3 linked regions of the Salipiger abyssi genome follow. The protein of the gene in region 3 interacts with the protein of the main gene of each other region in a pairwise test. Links are inferred from orthologs where the notes say so. Each region holds a gene or a part of one and is shown on either strand. Other genes may lie near its edges. The genes, in order: Ga0080574_RS23530, Ga0080574_RS21550 and ndk.

The links.
Region 1: the proteins of ndk (region 3) and Ga0080574_RS23530 interact in binary tests that used the Escherichia coli proteins (3 or more experiments, as listed by UniProt). The link is inferred for Salipiger abyssi from one-to-one orthologs.
Region 2: the proteins of ndk (region 3) and Ga0080574_RS21550 interact in binary tests that used the Escherichia coli proteins (3 or more experiments, as listed by UniProt). The link is inferred for Salipiger abyssi from one-to-one orthologs.

The regions. Positions count from the first base shown.
Region 1 is NZ_CP015093.1:4,107,645-4,110,795, reverse strand. What follows is about bases 130-3,129. They hold Ga0080574_RS23530 (5-formyltetrahydrofolate cyclo-ligase), read left to right. Parts: upstream 130-1,335; coding sequence 1,336-1,923; downstream 1,924-3,129. Other genes in these bases: Ga0080574_RS23520 (hypothetical protein), read right to left, coding at 2,557-3,129; dps (DNA starvation/stationary phase protection protein Dps), read left to right, coding at 2,002-2,487; mgtE (magnesium transporter), read left to right, coding at 130-1,339. In the rest of the region: more of mgtE, read left to right, coding at 1-129; more of Ga0080574_RS23520, read right to left, coding at 3,130-3,151. UniProt on the Escherichia coli protein: Involved in the removal of 5-formyltetrahydrofolate.
Region 2 is NZ_CP015093.1:3,692,472-3,695,621, forward strand. The notes cover bases 135-3,133. They hold Ga0080574_RS21550 (uracil-DNA glycosylase), read right to left. Parts: upstream 1,957-3,133; coding sequence 1,312-1,956; downstream 135-1,311. Other genes in these bases: moaC (cyclic pyranopterin monophosphate synthase MoaC), read right to left, coding at 135-515; trpC (indole-3-glycerol phosphate synthase TrpC), read right to left, coding at 512-1,315; trpD (anthranilate phosphoribosyltransferase), read right to left, coding at 1,953-2,975; Ga0080574_RS21560 (anthranilate synthase component II), read right to left, coding at 2,972-3,133. Also shown: Ga0080574_RS21535 (molybdopterin molybdotransferase MoeA), read right to left, coding at 1-42; more of moaC, read right to left, coding at 39-134; more of Ga0080574_RS21560, read right to left, coding at 3,134-3,150. UniProt on the Escherichia coli protein: Excises uracil residues from the DNA which can arise as a result of misincorporation of dUMP residues by DNA polymerase or due to deamination of cytosine.
Region 3 is NZ_CP015093.1:3,518,065-3,520,924, reverse strand. Bases 53-2,761 are described here. They hold ndk (nucleoside-diphosphate kinase), read right to left. Parts: upstream 1,764-2,761; coding sequence 1,341-1,763; downstream 53-1,340. Other genes in these bases: Ga0080574_RS20675 (ABC-F family ATP-binding cassette domain-containing protein), read left to right, coding at 1,984-2,761; Ga0080574_RS20685 (TfoX/Sxy family protein), read left to right, coding at 897-1,244; Ga0080574_RS20690 (hypothetical protein), read left to right, coding at 369-764; Ga0080574_RS20695 (hypothetical protein), read left to right, coding at 55-369; Ga0080574_RS20700 (RNA polymerase sigma factor), read left to right, coding at 53-58. Outside these bases: more of Ga0080574_RS20700, read left to right, coding at 1-52; more of Ga0080574_RS20675, read left to right, coding at 2,762-2,860. UniProt on the Escherichia coli protein: Major role in the synthesis of nucleoside triphosphates other than ATP. The ATP gamma phosphate is transferred to the NDP beta phosphate via a ping-pong mechanism, using a phosphorylated active-site intermediate.

The sequences.
Region 1 (3,151 bases), 590 kb from region 3 along the record:
CAGCCTTCAGCGCAAGGATGTGGCGGCGATCCTCTACGCGGTGGATATCGGCGACCGCGAAAAGCTCGTGGCGCTGATGGAGCCGCTGCACGCCGCCGACATCGCCGACCTTCTGGAGCAGATCAACGCCTTCGACCGGATGCGTCTGATCAAGCTCTACGGCAAGGAATTCGACGGCGATATCCTGTCCGAGCTCGACGAATCGATCCGCGAGGAGGTGATCAACGCGCTGCACCCGGAGGTTCTGGCCGAGGCGGTGCGCGAGCTGGAATCCGACGATGTGGTCGACCTGCTCGAAGATCTCGACGAGGCCCAGCAGGAAGCGATTCTTGAGGTTCTGGACAACAGCGACCGGGTCGCCGTCGAGAAATCGCTGACCTATCCGGAATTCTCCGCCGGCCGCCTGATGCAGCGCGAGGTGGTGATGGCGCCCGAACACTGGAACGTGGGCGAGGCCATCGACTATCTGCGCAACACCGAGGATCTGCCCGAGCAGTTCTATCACATCGTGCTGGTCGATCCCAAGCTGCGCCCGGTGGGCAATGTCACGCTCGGCCGGCTGATGGCCTCGCGCCGCGAGGTGCTGCTGCGCTCGCTGATCTCGGAAACCTTCCACGTCATCCCGGTGACCCGCGACGAGGGCGAGGTGGCCTATGCCTTCAACCAGTATCACCTGATCTCGGCGCCGGTGGTGGACGAGAACGAGCGGCTGGTGGGCGTGATCACCATCGACGACGCCATGGCGGTGCTCGACGAGGAGCACGAGGAAGACATCCTGCGCCTCGCCGGCGTCGGCGAGGAAAGCCGGCTTTCGGATACGGTGCTGGAGACCACCAAACAGCGCTTTCCCTGGCTGGCGGTGAACCTGCTGACGGCGGTGCTGGCCTCGCTGGTCATCGCCCAGTTCGAGACCGCGATCGCGCAGGTCGTGGCGCTGGCGGTGCTGATGCCCATCGTCGCCTCGATGGGTGGCAATGCCGGCACCCAGGCGCTGACCGTGGCGGTGCGGGCGCTGGCCACAAAGGACCTCACCGGCTCCAACGTCTGGCGGGTGATCCGCCGCGAGGTCATGGTGGGGCTGGTCAACGGGCTGGTCTTTGCGCTGGTGATGGGTCTGGTGGGGCTGTTCTGGTTCGGCTCGGCGCAGCTCGGCGGCGTGATCGCGGCGGCGATGGTGATCAACCTCGTGGTGGCGGGGCTCGCCGGCATCGTCATCCCGGTGGTGCTGGAGCGGCTCAAGGTCGACCCGGCGCTGGCTTCCGGCGCCTTCGTGACCACGGTGACCGATGTGGTGGGCTTCTTCGCCTTCCTCGGCCTCGCCGTGCTGGTGCTGCTGTGAGCGCCGATCCGCTGGCCGGGGCCAAACAGGCGGCCCGCAAGGCGGGTTTCGCCCGGCGCAAAGAGGCCCATGCCGCCGATCCCGGCACCGGCGCGGGGCGGCTCTCGGAGCTGCTGGCGGGCCATCGCGGCGTGTCGCTGGCGGGCTATATGCCGATCCGCACCGAGATCGACCCGCTGCCCGCCATGGCCGAGGCCTGCGCCTATGGCCCGGTCTCGGTGCCGGTCATCACCGGACCGGGCGAGCCGCTGCGCTTTGCCCTCTGGGAGCCCGATATGCCGCTGGTCGACGGCCCCTTCGGCGCGCGCATTCCCGCCGCGCCGGTCTATGTCACGCCCGAGATCCTGATCGTGCCGCTGGTCGCCTTCACCCGCGCCGGCGGGCGTCTGGGCTATGGCGGCGGCTTCTACGACCGCACGCTGGCGCTGCTGCGCGGGCAGGGCGCGGCGCTGGCCATCGGCTTTGCCTATGCGGCGCAGGAGGCCGAGGCGCTGCCCTTCGATCCCTACGACCAGCCGCTCGACCTCATCGTCACCGAGCGCGAGGTGATTTCCCCGCGCATCTCGGAACCGCCTCGGCTCTGATCGCGTTTGTCTGGCGGAACCCGGTCACGCGCCGGGATGCGCGATGCAGACAGACACACGTGACGATTGGAGTTACACATGCCACAGAATTTTGTTCCCTTTCTGAACGAGAACGCCCGCAACGAGATGATCGGCCTGCTGAACGACCGGCTCGCCGACACGATCGACCTCGGAAACGCCGTCAAACAGGCCCACTGGAACCTGCGCGGCACCGGCTTCATCGGCGTGCACGAGATGCTCGACGACGTCGCCGACCACCTGCGCGAGGGCTCGGACATGATGGCCGAGCGCGTGTCGATGATGGGCGGTTTCGCCCGCGGCAGCTCGCAGACCGTGGCCGAGAAAACCACGCTCGAGCCCTATCCGACCGAGATCGTGGCGCTCGAAGACCATGTGCAGGCGCTGGTGAGCCGCTTCAACGCCTATACGACCAAGCTGCGCGAGGCGGTCAATGCCGCCGGCGAGGCGGGTGACGAAGACAGCGCCGACCTCTTCACCGAGGTCAGCCGCACCGCCGAGAAGGACGCCTGGTTCATCGGTTCGAACAGCGCCAAGGCCGCCTGAGCGGCACCGGGGATACGACCAGAGGGCGGCGCCTGTAGCGGGCGCCGCCTTTTTCATGCCTTGCGCGGCTCAGACCGCCTTCTCTACCTCAGGCGCCACCCGCCGGATCGTCTCCACCAGGATGATCTCGCAGGCCCCGGCGCCCGCGTCGTTGCGTGTGCGCGAGCTGCGCCAGCGCATGCCGCTCGGGGCTTCCACATCGACGAGATAGCCCTCGATCACCACCAGATCGCCCTTGCCTATCTGCTTCAGAGCCTCGCGCTGCGCCGCGCTCTGCAACACCAGATGCATATTGGCGCTGGAGGTCCTGATCTGCCGCGCCGAAAGCTGCGCGCCGGGCTTCGGGCGCCAGTAATAGAACCGCCGCGCCTGGCTGATCTCCACCTCCTCCACCCGCGCCGGGGTCGACATCGGCCCCCAGCCGAGCGCGAGATCGGTGGAACTGAACCCCGCCGTGCGGTCAAAGCGGTAATCGTGCCGCGACAGCACCAGCGCCTCGACGCGGAACCGCGCAAAGGCACGCATCTCGTGATCGTTGACAGTGCTGCGGCGCACCGGCATCAGCCCCGCCTGATAGGGCGCGCGCGGCGCCAGCGCCTCCTCGATGCCGGCATTGCGCTGCCGGGCTTCGGCGCGATGCCAGAGCGACGGTCCGCCCTGCGCA
Region 2 (3,150 bases), 170 kb from region 3 along the record:
CAGAGCGAAAAGCCGGTCGAGCGCTTCGGAGACAGAGATCATGTCGCCTCGTACCGGCCTGATTTTCCACCGTCTTTCAGGATCACGCGGATGCCGCCGATCTCCATCGCCTTATCCACCGCCTTGGCCATGTCATAGACCGTCAGCGCCGCGGTCGAGACCGCCGTCAGCGCCTCCATCTCGACACCGGTCTGGCCGGTGGTCTTGACCGTCGCCTCGATGCGCAGCCCGGGCAGCGCGGCGTCGGGGGTCAGCTCGACCGAAACCTTGGTGACCGGCAGCGGGTGGCAGAGCGGGATCAGCTCGGGCGTCTTCTTGGCGCCCATGATGCCGGCGAGCCGTGCGACGCTGACGACATCACCCTTCTTTGCGCGGCCTTCGGTAATGATTTCAAAGGTCTCCGGCGCCATCTTTACCCATCCCTCGGCGGTGGCGATGCGCGCGGTCACGGCTTTGTCGGAGACATCGACCATATGCGCGTCGCCCTTGGCGTCGAAATGGCTGAGCCCGCTCATGCCGCCACCGGATCCCTGAGCAGCGCGCGGGTGGCGGTCTCCACATCGGCCTGCCGCATCAGGCTCTCGCCGATGAGGAAGGTGCGGGCGCCGCAAGCGGCCATATCGGCAAGATCTGCGGGCGTGTTGAGCCCGCTTTCGGAGATCAGCAGACGCGCGCCCGGCACGGCTTTGGACAGCTCGCGCGTCGTCTCAAGAGTGGTCTTGAAGGTTTTGAGATTGCGGTTGTTTATCCCGATGAGAGGAGACTTCAGATCGAGCGCACGGTCCAGCTCGGCGGCGTCATGCACCTCGATCAGCGCGTCCATGCCCCAGCCGAACGCGGCGTCTTCGAGTTCCGCCGCCTGCGCGTCGGAGACGCTGGCCATGATGATCAGGATACAGTCTGCCCCGAGCGCGCGGGCCTCGGCCACCTGATAGGTGTCGTACATGAAATCCTTGCGCAGCGCCGGCAGCGCCGTGGCCGCGCGGGCCTCGGTCAGGAAGGATTTGGCGCCTTGAAAGGAGGGGGTATCGGTCAGGACCGAGAGGCAGGTGGCACCGCCCAGCTCATAGGCGCGGGCCAGCGTCGCGGGATGAAAATCTTCTCGAATCAATCCCTTGGAGGGCGAGGCTTTCTTGACCTCGGCGATCAGCCCGTAGCCGCTGGCCGATGCCTCGCGTAACGCCTTGGCGAAGGGGCGCACCGGCGTGGCGGCGCGCGCCTCGGCCTCGACCTCCGCCAGCGGTTTTGCGGCTTTGTCGGCGGCGATCTCTTCCAGCTTGTAGGCCTTGATCTTGTCGAGGATCGTCTGGGTCATGGCGTCGTCCAGTTTATCGGCGTGTCGCCCCTTGCAATAAGCCACTCGTTGACGCGGGAAAAGGGGCGCGATCCGAAAAAGCCGCGCCGTGCGGAAAGCGGCGAGGGATGAGCCGAGCGCAGGATCAGGTGATCGGGCCCGTGGATATGTTTGGCAAAGCCCTGCGCATGGTTGCCCCAGAGGATGAAGGCGCGGGGATGTTCGGAAAGGCTTTCAATCACTTGCGCGGTGAGTTTCGACCAGCCGAGCCTGGCATGCGCACCGGCGCTGCCGGCGGGCACGGTGAGCGCGGTGTTGAGCAGCAGCACGCCCTGCGCCGCCCAGAAGCGTAGATCGCCATTCGGCGGGCAGGCGCCGAACTCCTCCTGCAACTCCTTGTAGATATTGCTCAGCGAGCGCGGCAGCGGGCGCACATCGGGCGCGACGGAAAAGGCCAGCCCATGGGCGTGGCCGGGGGTCGGGTAGGGATCCTGACCGAGGATCACCACGCGCACCGCCTCAGGCGCGCAGGCGTCGAGCGCGGCAAAGATCTGCGGCGCGGGCGGCAGGATCTGGCGCCCGTCCTCAGCCAGCGCGGCCTCGATACGCGGCAGATCCTGCGTAAAGAAGGGCAGATGCGCCCAGGCCGGCGGCGGGGTCATGCCGCCTGTTGCGTGGCCTCGGCGAGCGCCGTGACCTTGGCCTTTGCGGCGCCGCTGTCGATGCTCTGGGTGGCCATGGCGACGCCTTCGCGCAGATCGGCGGCCTTGCCCGCCACCACCAGCGCGGCGGCGGCGTTGAGCAGCACCGCGTCGCGATAGGCGGTCTTGGCGCCATCGAGCAGGGCGCGAAAGGCCTCGGCGTTCTCGGCCGGCGTGCCGCCGACGATCTCCTCGAACGGGTGTTCGGGCAGGCCGGCATCCTCGGGATGCAGCTCGACCTCGCGCACGGAGCCGTCCTCTTCCAGCGACGAGACCCAGCTCATGCCGGAAATCGCCAGCTCGTCGGTGCCGTCGGAGCCATGCACCAGCCAGGCGCGTTCGGAGCCGAGCCGGCCCAGCGTTTCGGCCATGGGCCGCAGCAGGTCGCGGGAAAACGCGCCCGTAAGCTGGCGTTTAACACCCGCCGGGTTGGTCAGCGGCCCGAGAATGTTGAAGATCGTGCGCGTGCCGAGCTCCATGCGCACCGGCGCCACATGTTTCATCGCCGGGTGATGCATCGGCGCCATCATGAAGCAGATGCCGACCTTGTCGAGAATCGGCGCGATGGCGCTGGCGGGCAGCATCACCTCGATGCCCATCTGCCCGAGCGCATCCGCGGCGCCGGATTTCGACGACAGGTTGCGGTTGCCGTGCTTGGCGACGGTGACGCCGGCGCCGGCCACCACAAAGGCCGTGGCGGTGGAGATGTTCAGCGTGCCCTTGCCGTCGCCACCGGTGCCGACGATGTCCATGGCGTCGGCGGGGGCGGCGACCGGGTTGCACTTGGCGCGCATCACGCCGGCGGCGGCGGCGTATTCGTCCACCGTTTCGCCGCGCGTGCGCAGGGCCATCAGCAGCCCGCCCATCTGCGCCGGGGTCGCTTCGCCGTCGAACAGCACTTCAAAGGCGGCCTCGGCCTCCTCGCCGGTCAGCGGACGGGTGGCGGCGGTGCCGATCAACGGCTTCAGGCGGTCGCTCATGCGGGGACTTTCATCGTATTCAGGAAGTTCTGGATCAGCGCGTGCCCATGCTCCGAGGCGATGCTCTCGGGGTGGAACTGCACGCCGTGGATCGGCAGCTCGCGGTGGCGCAGCCCCATGATGGTGCCGTCCTCGAGCCAGGCATTGACCTCCAGCGTCTCGGGCAGGCTGTCGC
Region 3 (2,860 bases):
GCGCAACACGCTGCGCCGCCAGCTCGACCCGGACGAAATGGAGGAGAGGAGGCCATGATGGAAGACGACGACAAGGACCGCGCCTTCGATGCCGCGCTGGCGGCGGCGCTGAAAGACGAGATGCCGGTGGAAACCCCGATGCTGGCGCGCGCGGTGCTGAGCCGGCTCGCCGAGGAGGAAACCGGCCCTCACCGGGCGGAGGGACTGGCCGAGGTACTGAGCCATCCCGGCCCGGTCGCGGCGGGCTATGGGCTGATGCTGCTGGGCGCCGCGGTGCTGGGCTATGCCGCCCTGCCGGCGCTTGGCGGCGACGATCTGGTCTTTGCCAGCGCCATCGCGCAGCTTCTCGGCTTTCCGGGGGGGCTGTGATGGGACGGATCCGACGCAATTCCGGCCGTATCGCGCTGATCGCGGTGCTTGCCGTCTCGCTGCTGGGCAACGCCCTGACCGCCGGCGCGCTGCTGCGCTTCAAGGCGATGCGCAGCGAGCTGCTCGGCCCGGTCGCCGAGGCGGCGGTGTTCCCGAGAGAGGTCCGCCGCGATCTGCGCGCCGCGCTGGCGGAGAACGCCGACACGCTGCGCCCGGCGCTGCACGATCTTGCCCGGGCGCGCGCCGCAATCGTGACGGCGGGCATGACGGAGCCCTTCGACCGCGCCGAGGTCGAGGCGGCGATGGATATCTTCCGTGATGAGGCGGAGGCCACCATCGCGCAGGTGCAGGCTGTGGTTCTGGAAGTGCTGGCGGCCCGCGCCGGGTCCGAGTGAACCTGGCGGGCTTGTTCCCCGCCCGCGCGGGTGGCAAAATCTTTGGCGAAGCCTTGGGAGAGCCCTCATGCCGCACATTGCCTTTCTGATCCGGTTGCCGGGCCTGCGTCGCGGCGGCGAGGTCTGAGCGCGATGGGCACGCCTGTCTCCTCGATCCGCAATCTCGGCCCGGCGGTCGAGGCGGCGCTGGCCCGCGCCGGCGTGCCCGACGCGGAGACGCTGCGCGAGATCGGTGCGCATGAGGCCTATGCGCGGATGCTGCGGGCGGGCACGAAGGCGCATTTCATCGGCTATTACGTGATGCATATGGCGCTTCAGGGCCGGCCCTGGAACGATTGCCGGGGCAAGGAGAAAGAGGCGCTGCGGCTGCGGTTCGACGCGCTCTGCGCGGAGGTCGCCGGGGTGGCGGCGCTGAGCGGCATCGAGGCGGTGCTGGACGAGATCGGCGTCGTGCCGCGCGAGCGCCTGCAAGGCGGGTGACGCTCGGTGCCCCTTGCGGGGCGTCTCGCTGCGGCAAACGAAAACGGGCGCCCTCTCCGGCGCCCGTTTCGTGTTTCTGACCTGGAAAGGCGGCGCTTAGCCCACCAGCTCCAGACCGGAGAAGTAATAGGCGATCTCGACGGCGGCGGTTTCCGGCGCGTCGGAGCCGTGCACCGAGTTCTCGCCGACCGACTCGGCGAATTCGGCGCGGATGGTGCCCTCGGCGGCGTCGGCCGGGTTGGTGGCGCCCATCACTTCGCGGTTCTTCGCGATGGCGCCTTCGCCTTCCAGCACCTGCACCACGACCGGCTCGGAGGCCATGAACTCGCAGAGCTCGTCATAGAACGGGCGCTCCGCATGCACCTTGTAGAACTCGCCGGCCTGCGCCTTGGTCAGCTGGATGCGCTTCTGCGCGACGATGCGCAGGCCCGCTTCCTCGAACTTGGCGTTGATCTTGCCGGTGAGGTTGCGGCGGGTGGCATCGGGCTTGATGATCGAAAGGGTACGTTCGACGGCCATGTCTGGTCTCCATTGAAAAGCCGGGCGTCAGGCCCGGCCGGTATTCGCTGGCGTGGGCGTTAGCATGCAGGCGCAAGATTGGGAAGACCTCGCTTGCCGACCCGCGCGGCGCTGCGCGCCCGCGGCGAGGGGCCAGCCCCTCGCGCACCCCGGGATATTTCCTGCCAATGGAAGACCATGGGGGATTTCCGCCGGCGCGGCGCTCTGCTAGAGCGCCCCCATGCTACGGATCGACGATATTTCCTTTTCCATCGAGGGCCGGCCTCTGTTCGAGGGCGCCTCCGCCGTGATTCCCGCCGGCCACAAGGTCGGGCTCGTGGGGCCGAACGGCGCCGGCAAGACCACGCTCTTCCGGCTGATCCGGGGCGAGCTGACGCTGGACGGGGGCGAGATCTCCCTGCCCGAGCGCGCCCGCATCGGCGGCGTGGCGCAGGAGGCGCCGGCAAACGACATGTCGCTGATCGAGACGGTGCTGGCCGCCGATGCCGAGCGCGCCGCGCTGATGGCCGAGGCCGAAACCGCCACCGACCCGCATCGCATCGCCGATGTGCAGACCCGGCTCGCCGATATCGACGCCTGGTCAGCGGAGGGGCGCGCCGCGTCGATCCTCAAGGGTCTGGGCTTCAGCGAGGCGGATCAGCAGCGCCCGAGCTCGGATTTCTCCGGCGGCTGGCGGATGCGGCTGGCACTGGCCGGCGTGCTCTTTGCCCAGCCCGACCTCCTGCTGCTCGACGAGCCGACCAACTATCTCGACCTCGAAGGCGCGCTCTGGCTGGAAAGCTATCTGACGCGCTACCCGCATACGGTGATCGTGATCAGCCACGACCGCGGGCTGCTGAACCGCGCGGTGGGCGCGATCCTGCATCTGGAGGCGCGCAAGCTGACGCTCTATCAGGGCGGCTACGACACCTTCGCGCGCACCCGGGCCGAGCGTCGCGCGGTGCAGGCCGCCGCCGCCCGCAAGCAGGACGAGCGCCGGGCGCATCTGCAAAGCTTTGTCGACCGGTTCCGCGCCAAGGCCTCTAAGGCCAAGCAGGCGCAGGCGCGGCTCAAGATGATCGCGCGGATGGAGACCATCACGGCGCCCGAGGATGCCG